3 regions of the Cedecea sp. Ae19-4 genome follow, and region 3 is predicted to be linked to each of the others. Evidence: predicted binding sites of a transcription regulator. Region 3 holds the regulator's gene; each other region holds the start of a gene.
The links. Region 3 encodes Fur, which represses iron uptake genes when iron is present. Its sites were predicted from a motif close to ATAATAATGAGAACNACTATCAA; they were not measured.
Positions count from the first base shown of each region.

Region 1: exbB (tol-pal system-associated acyl-CoA thioesterase) is a predicted target of Fur. The motif match lies at 1,738-1,760, and genes of this name have one in related genera.
Region 2: AAIE02_RS01380 (TonB-dependent siderophore receptor) is a predicted target of Fur. The motif match lies at 3,186-3,208, and genes of this name have one in related genera.

Region 1 covers NZ_JBCHWG010000003.1:518,314-522,914, reverse strand. The annotation lists gene yghB (DedA family general envelope maintenance protein YghB) at 1-203, opposite strand, end outside; gene metC (cystathionine beta-lyase) at 380-1,567, opposite strand; gene exbB (tol-pal system-associated acyl-CoA thioesterase) at 1,824-2,558, shown strand; gene exbD (TonB system transport protein ExbD) at 2,565-2,990, shown strand; gene AAIE02_RS20355 (hypothetical protein) at 3,771-4,154, opposite strand; gene AAIE02_RS20350 (hypothetical protein) at 4,159-4,560, opposite strand.
Region 2 covers NZ_JBCHWG010000001.1:307,020-311,620, reverse strand. The annotation lists gene ilvB (acetolactate synthase large subunit) at 1-141, opposite strand, end outside; gene ivbL (ilvB operon leader peptide IvbL) at 250-348, opposite strand; gene AAIE02_RS01390 (YbdD/YjiX family protein) at 474-671, opposite strand; gene cstA (pyruvate/proton symporter CstA) at 813-2,918, opposite strand; gene AAIE02_RS01380 (TonB-dependent siderophore receptor) at 3,310-4,601, shown strand, end outside.
Region 3 covers NZ_JBCHWG010000001.1:434,118-438,718, forward strand. The annotation lists gene chiP (chitoporin ChiP) at 1-695, shown strand, start outside; gene AAIE02_RS02005 (ChiQ/YbfN family lipoprotein) at 743-1,069, shown strand; gene fur (ferric iron uptake transcriptional regulator) at 1,164-1,610, opposite strand; gene fldA (flavodoxin FldA) at 1,890-2,420, opposite strand; gene ybfE (LexA regulated protein) at 2,600-2,878, opposite strand; gene ybfF (esterase) at 3,020-3,787, opposite strand; gene seqA (replication initiation negative regulator SeqA) at 3,962-4,510, shown strand; gene pgm (phosphoglucomutase (alpha-D-glucose-1,6-bisphosphate-dependent)) at 4,538-4,601, shown strand, end outside.

The sequences.
Region 1 (4,601 bases), on a different contig from region 3:
AAGCCCATCACGCCTTTGGCGATCAGCGCTCCCGCGAGCAGCAACAGGCTATCGCCCGGCAAAAATGAAGCAGGAAGTAGCCCATTTTCCAGGAACAGCGTCGCAAACATAACGCAATAGACAATGCCAATCACATGGGGGTCGGCCAGCGCGGCAAAATCGTGATGCCAAAGCGCCTCGACAATATTTTGTATAACAGCCATAGGTATTCCTGTGGAACCGCTTATTGAGTTCGCCCCGAGTATTACACCCGCAACTTAGGCTCACCTTAATTTCTACACATTGTACTGCTAAAATCTTCTCGACACCTTGATCCCAGGCTCAACAAAATCCCGATAATGGCAAAAAACTGTTCCACGATTACCGATAAACGGATTTTTTAGGCAATACGCTGGAAACCCGCTTCCAGATCCACCATCAGATCGTCCACGTTTTCCAGGCCAATATGAAGGCGAACCAGGGTGCCGCTAAAGTCGACGCCGCCTGCCGGGCGGATCTCCGCCAGCTCATCGGGCTGATTAGCGAGAATAAGCGATTCATAGCCGCCCCAGGAATAGGCCATGCTGAAATACTCGAAATGATTGAGGTACTGTTCATACTCTTCATCACTCAGCCGCTTTTTCAGCACAAATGAGAACAGCCCGCTGCTGCCCGTAAAGTCACGTTTCCAGTATTCATGCCCTTTGCTGCCGGGCAGCGCTGGATGATTCACGCGCTCAACCTGCGGATGCTGTGCCAGCCATTCGGCGACTTTTAAGCTGCTTTCTTGATGCTGACGCAGGCGAACACCCAGGGTCCGAATACCGCGGCTGGTCATATACGCGGTGTCTGCATCCAGCATTTGCCCCATCAGATAGGCATTCTCGCGCAGCTGATCCCAGCATCGGGCATTGGATACCGCGGTGCCAACCATCGCATCCGAATGGCCAATTAAATATTTGGTTCCCGCCTGAATGGAGATGTCGATGCCGAACTCCAGCGCTTTAAACAGCACGCCAGCCGCCCAGGTATTGTCGATCATGATGATAGCGTCGGGGGCAACGCGCCTTACCGCTGCGACAATCACCGGAATATCGTGGACTTCCATCGTAATGGAACCGGGGGATTCCAGAAAAACGACTTTGGTATTCGGCTGAATCAGGCTGGCAATATCGGCACCAATCTCCGGCGCGAACCAGCCAGTGCTAACCCCAAGCTTTGAGAGAATTTTGGTACAGAAATCCTGCGTTGGTTCATAGGCCGTTTCGGTCACCAGAACGTGATCGCCCTGTTCAACAAAGGCCAGAATTGTATTAGCCACCGCGGCGGCGCCGCAGGGAAAGAGGGCACAGCCCGCGCCGCCCTCAAGTTCACACATCGCTTCCTGCAACGAGAAATGGGTCAGCGTGCCGCGACGGCCATAGAACAGCTCGCCCTTAGCGCGGTTAGCGGTGGCCTGCTTTTTGGCCTCAACGCTTTCAAAGACGAGGGAGGAGGCGCGCTGAATCACGCTGTTAACCGAACCCTGAGTAAACTTCTTGCTGCGCCCGGCGTTGACCAGCGCCGTTTCGATGTGTTTTTCCGCCATTTCCGCTTCCCCGTCTAACCATCTGGATGTCTGGACGTAAATTAACACAGAATGGGCAAAGGGCATCATGGCGTTTTCTCAGGTTGGCGAAAAAAGTCATCATTTCGCCAGGTGGGCGCTTTTCCTGCGTAAGCGCAAGGAATGCTTCAACAATTTCCGGCAGTCTGCAAATACTAATGAGAACGACTATCAATTCGATAGTTTTTTGATATATTAGTCTCAGTTTTGACATTTATTTCTCGCTGGAGCGTAAGACGTGACGAGTAATCTGATGCAGACGGATCTGTCCGTTTGGGGCATGTATCAACATGCTGACATCGTAGTGAAGATCGTGATGATTGGCCTGATTCTGGCCTCTGTTGTCACCTGGGCCATCTTTTTCAGTAAGAGCGTGGAGCTGATCACCCAGAAACGTCGCCTCAAGCGAGAGCAGCAGCAGCTGGCTAACGTGCGCTCCCTGAACGAAGCGAGCAGTGTGGCAGAAGCCTTTGACAGTAAAAGCCTGAGCACGCTGTTAATCAACGAAGCCCAGAACGAACTGGAACTTTCAGCCGGCGTGGAAGATAACGAAGGCATTAAAGATCGTACCGGCTTCCGCCTTGAGCGCCGCGTGGCCGCCGTTGGGCGTCACATGGGGCGCGGTAACGGCTTCCTGGCCACCATCGGTGCGATTTCACCGTTCGTCGGCCTGTTCGGTACCGTTTGGGGCATCATGAACAGCTTCATCGGTATCGCTCAATCCCAGACCACTAACCTGGCGGTCGTTGCCCCGGGCATCGCAGAAGCGCTGCTGGCGACGGCAATCGGCCTGGTTGCTGCCATCCCGGCGGTGGTTATCTATAACATCTTCGCGCGTATGATCGGCAGCTACAAAGCCAGCCTCAGCGACGTTGCCGCGCAGGTTCTGCTGCTGCAAAGCCGCGATCTGGACCTGGATGGTACCGCTCAGCCGCGTCCGGTGCGTAATACCCAGCAACTGCGAGTAGGTTAATGCCCCATGGCAATGCGTCTGAACGAAAACCTCGATGACAATGGTGAAATGCACGAAATCAACGTTACGCCGTTTATCGACGTGATGTTGGTGCTGCTGATCATCTTCATGGTGGCGGCGCCGCTGGCAACGGTGGACGTGAAGGTTAACCTTCCGGCCTCCAGCAGTGAACCACAGCCACGCCCTGAGAAGCCGGTTTATCTGTCGGTAAAAGCCGATCATTCGATGTTTATCGGTAATGACCCGGTAACCAAAGAGTCGATGGTCAATGCGCTGATTGCCGCAACCGAAGGGAAAAAAGACACCACCATTTTCTTCCGCGCGGACAAAACGGTGGACTACGAAACGCTGATGGACGTGATGGATACGCTGCACCAGGCAGGGTATTTGAAGATTGGCCTGGTCGGCCAGGAAGTCACGAAAGCGAAGTAAGTGGGCATGACCCTCATCACGGCCCTCTTCCTCTTGGGAGAGGGTGAAAACAACTCAAGTTTATTCTCTCCGTAGTTGTTACGTTCACCCGTAAATCTGTTTCCCCTGCGCGTTCAGAGCACGGTGAACGTGTCCGGGGGATAACGCCATCCCCCGAACAGCCCCGGCGCCCGGCGAGCTCATCGCCGCTGAAGCGGTAAACCCACCGGCTATCACCCAAACATTCGGGGTCGTTCGCGATTCGTTCCTGACGATCGCTCTCTTTCGCTGTTCCCGACAGATCAACCCCGCCTGAGTTGGGTCATCACCGGGGGCGATGAGAGCCGGGGACAAGGGCGTGGCGGTGTGACTTGCAGCGACTGTTGCGTTCAGCGTTGCTTTGAGCTTAAAGCGAGGCTCGGTTCCGGCTTAAATCGCCTCCGTTTTCTCTCCGACTGGCCAGGGTCCGGACGCCGGGAGCGGCCGGAGGCTGAGAGCGTCGGGAGCGCATCTCAGCTGACCCAGGACTGGGAGATAAAACGGAGGTCTGCCGCTTCAGCGGTCGATTTATTTGGCCGGGAGTCCGGGGTATCGGGGGAGTGACGGTGACTCCACCGAGTCGTTCACAAGTTTGGGGGCTGCATATAAAGCTGTGCTTGAGGTGAACGGAACCTTAGCTGAACCTTCATATAGCTTATTTGTGACTAACAGACAGCCAAAGAGAGAAATCGTTAAATTTTATTACTCTTTATATTCCCTCGCCCCACTGGGGAGAGGGCCTGGGAAAGGGGCAAACCCCACTCACAGCGTAGAACTTTTCCACGTCTTCTCTGCAAGACCACGGGTCATCGACAGCGTCTGGGCTTCCTGCTCCTTCAGGCGCTGATAATGCCCTTCCAGCCGCTTAAGAATCTGCTCTTTAAGCTTCGGATGATGGCTGAGGATCTCTTCCAGCACCGCCCCATACACCTCTTCTTTGGCGCGCCACGGGAAGATTTCACGGCGGTTCATCCACTTCAGATCGATAAGCGCCGAAGTAATATCCGTAACTTCCTGCGTATTACGGGTGATATTTTCATTCTTAAGGCGAACCAGAATCGCTATATTTTTACTTAACGTAAATTCATGGTCTTTATTTTCATCAGCGCTAATTAACAAGGGCTGTTTTTTTAGAGGTTCTGCCATAGCACTACTCCTCAATTGAATAGCATAATGGCCAGGGTTTTTCTTGGGTCATTTGATTAACCCAAATTTCCTGCTCCTTGCTACCCACCCAGGCGGTTTTGTCTTCGATAAGCATCTGCAAATCGGCGGCACTAATAAGTTCTTTTTCAACCAGTTCGCCTATCAGGGCATGTAACGCCTCTATCCTAACCGCGCACAGCAGCCGCTCTTTAATATGACGGTCGGTTTCTTCAAGCAGGCGGTTCTTGGCCTGCCCGGCATAATGACTGCCGCTCAGGATGTTTTTTTCCAGCGTTAAAATCTTGTCCTGAACGACTTCCGACGTGGTACTATTTTCAGCTTCTGCAGGGAGCGTTGACGGTGCAACAACGGGATAGCGCCGTGGTAAGAAGTGTTCAGGCAGCATCGAATGTGATCCTTTGAAATCGGTTCAATATTCAGGTTCAG
Region 2 (4,601 bases), 130 kb from region 3:
GCTTTGGCTCAAGGCATTGTAGAGCGGCAGTACGGTGCCACCGGGAATGCCACTAACCGTTGTAATGCCATGATGCTCCAACATTTTTACAATCAGCTGGGCGCCGGTGATGCGTTGTGCGGGTGTGTCCGAAATTGCCATGCTCCAGTCCTTCTAATTAGCCGGTTCGCTTCTGGGCAGGCACTTAAAACAAGAAACCCCGCCCGGTTTGCGCCGGCGGGGTTTGGAATCGATGCGTTGATTCAGTCCCTACGGCGCATTGCCGACGACCACCACCACACGCACGACGACCACCGCGGCTGGTAGCGCGGTAACTAGTAGGGTCGAAGTCTGCAGGGAATGAGTCATGGGTTTCCTGAATCAAGATTAAAAGTCGATATTGATAAAATCATACTCGCTGGTTTCGCACAACAGGATTTTTACCGTCAGCTAAAAAACGAGCTAAATGTCACATTTTTGTTAAATGCTAAGTTTCAGCAGCAGCGTCCGCCGCCTTTACCGCTGTAGCGGGCATCCTGCCGCTCGCGGAAAAATTCTTCATAGGTCATTGGCGTCTGCTCAGGGTGCGTCAGGCGCATGTGCTGCACGTAGTTGTCGTAGTCGGGTACGCCAATCATCAGCTTCGCGGCCTGACCGAGGTATTTCCCGGCTTTGGCTAGACTATCGAACATGGTACCTCCAGTGGGTTGCCCCTCGCCCCGGCCCTCTCCCCAAAGGGCAGAGGGGAAAAGATAAAAAAATGCGCCCTTCTCCGCTCAGAGCTAAGGTAAACCCCAATTTATCCCCTCTCCCTTTCAGGGAGAGGGTAAAAATCAATGTACGCTCTTCGCCTGCGCCACGATCTGTTCGTAATTATCAGGCATCGGCTCATACGGCGTTTCGCTCGACGTCGGTTGCTCAGACTTCAGCGCCTTAAGCGCAGTTTTCAGCGAGAACCAGCCGAGCACCACAACCACCACCATAAAGAAGATGGTCAGCCCCGCATCCAGGCGGTTGTTAAACACCAACTGGCTGAGCTGCGACTGCGTGTACTGCGCCGGAATATTACCGCTGTCGATCATCGCCTGGAACTTATTGGCGATGGCGAGGAAGCCCACTTTTGCATCCGAGCTGAACGCTTTCTGCCAGCCTGCGGTTAACGTGCACACCAGCAGCCAGGCGGTCGGCATCAGCGCCACCCAGGCATAGCGCTGCTTCTTCATTTTGAACAGCACAACGGCGCACAGCATCAGCGCCATGCCCGCCAGCATCTGGTTGGCGATACCGAACAGCGGCCACAGCGTGTTAATGCCGCCCAGCGGATCGACCACGCCCTGATGCAGGAAGTAACCCCAGGCGAGCACACAAAGCCCGGTGGCAAGCAGGTTGGCCGGCAGCGAGTCCGTCCGTTTCAGTCCCGGAGAGATTACGCCCAGCAGATCCTGCAGCATAAAACGTGCCGCACGAGTCCCGGCATCCACCGCCGTCAGGATAAACAGCGCTTCAAACAGAATGGCAAAGTGGTACCAGAACGAGACGTCCATCAGCCCGCCGAGCGCGCCGTGCAGAATATACGCCATGCCAACGGCCAGCGTTGGTGCCCCACCGGCGCGGGAGATGATGCTCTGTTCGCCCACTTCGTTGGCAATGTTGGTCAGCGTTTCCGGAGTGATATGGAAGCCCCACCCGCTCACCACCTGCGCGGCAGAAGCGACAACATCCGCCGTGCCAGCAGGCGCCAATACAGCCATCGGGCTGTTCATCGCGAAGTACACGCCCGGATCGATGATACAGGCTGCCACCAGCGCCATGATCGCTACGAAGGACTCCATCAACATGCCGCCGTAGCCAATGAAGCAGGCCTGATTTTCGTTCGCCAGCATTTTTGGCGTGGTGCCGGAAGCAATCAGCGCGTGGAAGCCGGAAACGGCCCCACAGGCGATGGTGATAAACAGGAACGGGAACAGATCCCCACTCCAGACCGGGCCGGTGCCATCAATGAATTTTGTTAATGATGGCATTTGCAGCGTCGGACGCATGATCAAAATGCCGATAGCCAGCCCGATGATGGTGCCGATTTTCAGGAAGGTGGAGAGGTAATCACGCGGGGCCAGCAGCAGCCACACCGGCAGCACCGAGGCCACAAAACCGTACCCTACCAGCATCCAGGTGAGCTGCACGCCCGTAAAATCAAAGTACGGCGCCCAGGTCGGGCTCTCCGCTACCCAGCCGCCGGAAATAATGGCAAACACCAGCATCACCAGGCCAATCACCGACACTTCGCCGATACGCCCAGGGCGCAAATAGCGAATGTAGACGCCCATAAACAGCGCCAGCGGGATGGTGAAGGCCACGGTGTAAGTCCCCCACGGGCTGTGGGTTAACGCCTTCACCACGATCATTGCCAGCACGGCCAGGATAATCACCATGATCATAAAGCAGGCGACCAGTGCGATAACCCCCGCAGTGTTGCCCATTTCTTCTTTAGCTAACTCCCCCAGCGAACGCCCGTTGCGACGCGTGGAGACAAACAACACCATAAAGTCCTGCACGGCGCCCGCCAGTACCACGCCTGCCAGCAGCCAAAGCATGCCCGGCAGGTAACCCATTTGCGCGGCAAGCACCGGTCCCACCAGCGGCCCCGCCCCGGCGATGGCGGCAAAGTGGTGGCCAAACAGCACTTTTTTATCCGTTGGGACGTAATCAAGGCCGTCATTGTTTCGCACGGCCGGCGTCATGCGCGTGGCATCCACCGTTAGCACGCGTTTAGCGATAAACAAACCGTAGTAACGATAGGCAATCAGGTAGATACAAACTGAGGCAATAACAATCCACAGCGCATTTATCTGTTCACCGCGATTCAGTGCGATGTAGCCGAGGGCGAATGCGCCGATCAAAGCGAGCACGACCCAGACGAGGTGTTTCCCAAATCTATCCATCAATTTTGTCCGTTTTCTAAGTGGATACCGAGAGTTGTTACATTTTGTTTCTAGCCTGGAATAGAGATTCTCACAATCGGAAGGGGGCAAAACACGGGGCATTTACCTCAGTTTGTTAATGAGATCACCTAAATATGTATCGGAACCGTAACAGCAGAAGGTCAATTGTGGAGCATCAGGTTAATGAATGATTGATACGGGGAGTAATAACCCAGGCTGATTAATTAGCGGCTTTAATAGATTGCAAAAATGCAATTGATAAAGACATTGATAATTGTTTTCATTTGCAATAGCGTGTTTCCGCACTTTCAACTCCAGGCACTTTTGCCGCGTCCTTCCTCGTTTGGGAAAGGAACTTAAGGGACGCAGGCGGTGACACTCAGGATAAATAATGAACAATACATTATCGTACTCCCTCGCCACACTGGTGAGTCTGGGCCTCTACGGCACCGCTTTTTCAGCGGCAGCAGCAGAGGTAACCCCCGCTGAAAACGAAGACACGCTCGTCGTCACCGCAGCCCAGCAAACGCTGCAGGCACCCGGCGTGTCGGTGATTACTTCCGACGAATTAAAGAAGCACCCGGTCGCGCGCGATGTCTCTGAAATCATTCGCACCATGCCGGGAGTTAACCTGACCGGCAACTCCACCAGCGGGCAGCGCGGCAACGGCCGCCAGATCGACATTCGCGGTATGGGGCCAGAAAACACGCTGATCCTGGTTGACGGTAAACCCGTCACCAGCCGCAATTCAGTGCGCCTGGGCTGGCGCGGCGAGCGTGATACCCGCGGCGATGCCTCCTGGGTTCCACCGGAAATGATCGAACGCATTGAGGTCCTGCGCGGCCCGGCAGCAGCCCGCTACGGCAATGGGGCGGCTGGCGGCGTGGTGAACATCATCACCAAACGCAGCAGCAACGAATTCCACGGCAGCTGGAACACCTATTTCAATGCCCCGGAGCACAAAGATGAAGGCGCAACGAAACGCACCAACTTCAGCCTGACCGGGCCGCTCGGTGACGACGTGAGTTTCCGCCTCTACGGCAACCTCGATAAAACGCAGGCGGACGCCTGGGACATCAACCAGGGGCACCAGTCACTGCGCACCGGGTCTTACGCCAACACGCTGCCAGCGGGCCGAGAAGGCGTTATCCATAAAGACCTGAACGGAATGATCCGCTGGGAATTTGCCCCGATGCAGGCGCTGGAGTTTGAAACCGGCTACAGTCGCCAGGGGAATCTCTATTCAGGTGATACACAGAATACGAATACCAGCCAGTTGGTGAAGGACAACTACGGCAAAGAGACCAATCGTCTCTACCGCCAGACCTATTCCGTGACCTGGACCGGCGGCTGGGATAACGGCGTCACCACCAACACTTATGCGCAATACGAACACACCCGTAACTCGCGCATGAATGAGGGCCTGGCGGGCGGCACGGAGGGGATTTTCTCCAACAACCAGTTCTCAGATATCGATCTCAGCGATGTCATGCTGCACAGCGAAGCAAGCATTCCGTTTACCCTGTTGGTGAATCAAAACCTCACCGTCGGTAGCGAATGGAATCAGCAGCGCATGAAAGACGGTACCTCCAACACCCAGTCGTTAAGCGAAGGCGGGCCGATTCCGGGGCTCTCATCCACCGGCCGAAGCCCTTATTCCAAAGCGGAGATCTTCTCTCTGTT
Region 3 (4,601 bases):
CATTCGGTCAGGCTCAGGGCTTTGTTGATCAGTACTTTGCTAAAGCCAGCTACAAATTCGACGTTGCAGGCAGCCCGCTGAGCACCAGCTACCAGTTCTACGGCACCCGTGATAAAGCCGCGAACAACACCATCAATGATATCTACGATGGCACCGCATGGCTCCAGGCGCTGACATTTGGCTATAAAATTGGCCAGGTCGACCTGCGTCTGGAAGGGACCATGGTGAAGGCAGAAGGCCAGCAGGGTTACTTCCTGCAGCGTATGACGCCAACCTACGCGTCTTCCAACGGTCGTCTGGATGTGTGGTGGGATAACCGCTCTGACTTCAACGCCAACGGTGAAAAAGCCGTGTTCTTCGGTGCAATGTATGACCTGAGCAACTGGAACCTGCCGGGTTGGGCAGTGGGTGCTTCTTACGTTTATGCATGGGACGCAAAACCATCTACATGGGCGCTTGATGCTTCCGGTAACCGCCAGGATCTCGCTTCCAACAAGATCAAAGAGTCTTCTTACAGCCTCGACGCCATGTATACCGTACAGGAAGGCCGTGCGAAAGGCACGCTGTTCAAACTGCACTTCACTCAGTACGACAACCACTCCGACATCCCAAGCTGGGGCGGTGGGTACGGCAACATCTTCCAGGATGAGCGTGACGTGAAATTCATCGTGATTGCTCCGTTCACCATCTTCTGATGTGAAACCGGGCGCGCAAGCGCCCGTTTTTTTATAAGGAACCGAACATGAAAAAGATTCTGCTGATTACCGCCGCTGTATTCACGCTGTCTGCCTGCGTTCAACCTCCTGCACCTCCGGAAGATTCACGCCTGAAGCAGGCCTATAGCGCCTGTATCAATACGGCGGAAGGCAATCCGGATAAAATTGAAGCCTGCCAAAGCGTGCTGAACGTACTGCGCCAGGAAAAACAGCATAAAGCGTTTGTTGAGAAAGAAACGGTGAACGTGCTGGATTACCAGAAATGTATCCAGGCAAGAAAGAGCGGCAATGATGAAGCCGCGAAGGTACGCTGCGATAAGATTTGGCAGGAGATTCGCGCCAATAACAGCTGATAGCCTTTTTCAGTCAATAAAAAAACCGGCAAGGGAAACCTGCCGGTTTTTGCTTTTAAACGCCACCGAAGCAGCGTTTGTTAATGCGGATTACTTATTTAGGATCGTGGGCCGTGTCGTCTTCGCGGCAGTCACCTTCAGCACAGTGTCCGTACAGATAGAGGCTGTGGTTAGTCAGGCGGATGCCGTGGCGAGTGGCAATTTCACGCTGGCGGGATTCAATAGAATCATCGCTGAACTCGATCACTTTACCGCAGTCGAGGCAGATCAGGTGGTCGTGGTGATGCTGCTGGGTCAACTCAAAAACGGACTTGCCGCCTTCAAAATTATGGCGGGTCACGATCCCTGCATCATCAAACTGGTTCAGCACGCGATAGACGGTCGCCAGGCCGATTTCTTCGCCCATGTCGATCAGACGTTTATATAAGTCTTCCGCGCTGACGTGATGATTTACCGGCTCTTGCAGCACTTCGAGGATTTTTAATCGAGGAAGCGTGACTTTCAAGCCGGCCTTCTTTAATGCGGTATTGTTGTCAGTCATGCGGAAAGTGTCCTGTTGCTTAACGATTCGCTCAAACTGCAGTGAGCGTAAAGAGTAATGCGTCTCATTATAGAACTGCTACTTCTAAATGGGAACCGCAAGTATGGTGCAAAATAAGGCTGAAAAATCGTGGCGGCGTCGCCATTTACAGTAATTATCAGCCAAGCTATCAGGAAGACATTGTACAGGGATGTACGAGAAAGTTACAAACTTGTAGCAATTATTTTCATTGCTAAAAGCTATCAAGATGGCGCAAATGCTGTATTTGCGCCAGAGAAATCAGGCGTTAATGATATCCGCCAGATTCAGTTCTTCAGAAACCTGTTTAACCCACTTCTCAACGCGCTCAGCGGTCAGTTCCGGCTGGCGATCTTCATCGATGGCCAGGCCGACAAAATTGTCGTCATCCGCCAGGCCTTTGGAGGCTTCAAAGTGGTAGCCCGCGGTTGGCCAGTGGCCCACAATCGCCGCGCCGCGCGGTTCGATAATGTCGCGAATGGTGCCCAGCGCATCACAGAAGTATTCCGCGTAGTCTTCCTGGTCGCCGCAGCCGAACAGCGCCACCAGTTTACCGTTGAAATCGACTTCTTCAAGCGTAGGGAAGAAGTCATCCCAGTCACACTGGGCTTCGCCGTAGTACCAGGTCGGGATGCCGAGCAAGAGAATGTCGAAACCTTCGAGATCTTCTTTGCTGCTTTTAGCAATGTCATGCACCTCAGCAACGTCTTTACCGAGCTGTTTTTGAATCATTTTCGCGATATTTTCGGTGTTACCGGTGTCGCTGCCGAAAAAAATGCCTACGATTGCCATGAGTAAAATAACCTCTTGAAACTTAATAGTATGCTGGCCGTTCAATGCCCACGTATAGGGCAATCATAGCAGAACAGCTCCAGCAGCGGAAACAGCTATCACGCCCGGGTGCACAGTCTGCAACATGGTTTTGCTCACCCTTTTGAGATTTCAGATAACCCGCAGGGTGGCTGAAGGCGTTACCCGAGATTTTTAAGCTGCTCGAACAGCATCTCTTCGATCAGTTCGCTGCGGCTGATGTTACGGGCGTCAGCCAGCTGGTTGAGGGCATCGACCGCCTCATTGTTCAGTTTTAGCTCAACCCGCTTCAAACCACGCACTTTATCGCGCTTCAGCTGATTGCGCTTATTGATACGCAATTGCTCATCGCGCGAGAGCGGATTAGTTTTCGGCCGCCCGGGGCGACGCTCGTCCGCGAACAGATCTAATGTAGTACGGTCCGTTTGTTCTTTTGCCATGATTAGAATACTGACAGGAAATTCTGGCTGCAGGGGCAGGGTGCCGGTGCAATTAAGCGCGCCATCATACATCAGCGCGCCATTCGCGCCAACGCGTTAGCGACTTCAGCTGCCCGGTCGGTCTGTTTTTAATCAGTTTTTCTACTCTGCGTCGATATAACGGTGGATCGCCCGTAGAACGGCATCCGGTTTTTCCGCATGAACCCAATGACCCGCTCCAGCGATGACGTGAGCACGGGCCTGTGGGAACTGACTTAGCAGCGCCTCGCGGTGGCTTTCATCAACATATGGAGAATTCCCGCCGCGAATAAATAGTGCAGGATATGGCCAGGCCGGAACAGGCCGCCAGCCAACGATAGTTTCGTATTGCTGCCAAAGCACGGGCACGTTGAACTTCCACTCGCCGTCAGCAAAGGATTTCAGCAGAAACTGAATGACGCCTTCCTCAGCTACGTGGTCGCGCATGATTTGCGCCGCCTGCTGGCGAGTTTTTACGCCCGCTTCGGTGACCGCGCGAATAGCCGCGAAAATTTCGTCGTGACGGCGAACCTGATAGTTAACCGGCGCAATATCTATCATCACAATCTTATCAATACGCTGAGGGGCTATTGCGGTAAGCGCCATCACCACTTTGCCGCCCATGGAATGGCCAATAAATGTGGCCTTCTCGATGCCGTATTCGTCCAGCGTGTCCAGAACGTCCCCGGCCATTGCGGCATAGCTCATATCATCACTGCGCGGTGACAGCCCGTGATTGCGCAGATCGATCTGCAGCAACGCATGATCTTTACCCAGATCACGTGCCAGGACACCCAGGTTATCCAGGCTGCCGAACAGGCCGTGGATCAGTACGATAGGGGAATTGCTATTCAATTGTTGCGCAGTTTGCAGGCGAGCATTTAATTTCATGGCAAAGTTCTTTATTTTGGTTCGTTTGGTTAGGGTATCATGTTGGCATTCTCGCGGGCGTGCGGCAAATATTCAGTTTACTCTGACTTTGAGTCGCCTCTCCTGTTCGCTGTTGGGATTTGACCCTATAATCCCAACGACTTGTATTCAGAAAAGATATCGCACTGGATTAAGATGAAAACAATCGAAGTTGATGACGAGCTTTACCGCTATATTGCCAGCCAGACTAAACACATCGGCGAGAGCGCGTCAGACATTTTACGGCGTATGCTTAAATTTACCGCCGGGCAAACACCAGCAGCCACTTCTACGCCCGCTGCGCCTGAGCGCGCTGCGGCTCCCGTTGTTGAAGAAAAACCTGCGAACACCGCTCGTAATCGCGTGCGTGCCGTTCGTGAGCTGCTGCTTTCCGACGAGTACGCTGCCCAGAATAAAGCCGTAAACCGCTTTATGATGGTGCTGTCCACGCTGTATATGCTGGATGCAAAAACCTTTGGCGAAGCCACTGAATCGCTGCATGGCCGCACCCGCGTCTATTTTGCTGGCGATGAGCAAACTCTGCTGGCAAACGGCAATCAAACCAAGCCGAAACATGTTCCGGGCACCCCATACTGGGTGATCACCAATACGAATACTGGTCGTAAATGCAGCATGATCGAACACATCATGCAGTCAATGCAGTTCCCTGCGGAGCTGATTGAAAAGGTTTGCGGCACTATTTAAAAACCTGGCGTCAGTAAGGAAGAGCCAATGGCTAACCACGATCGTGCGGGTCAACCTGCACAACAGAGCGACTTGATTAACGTAGCCCAGC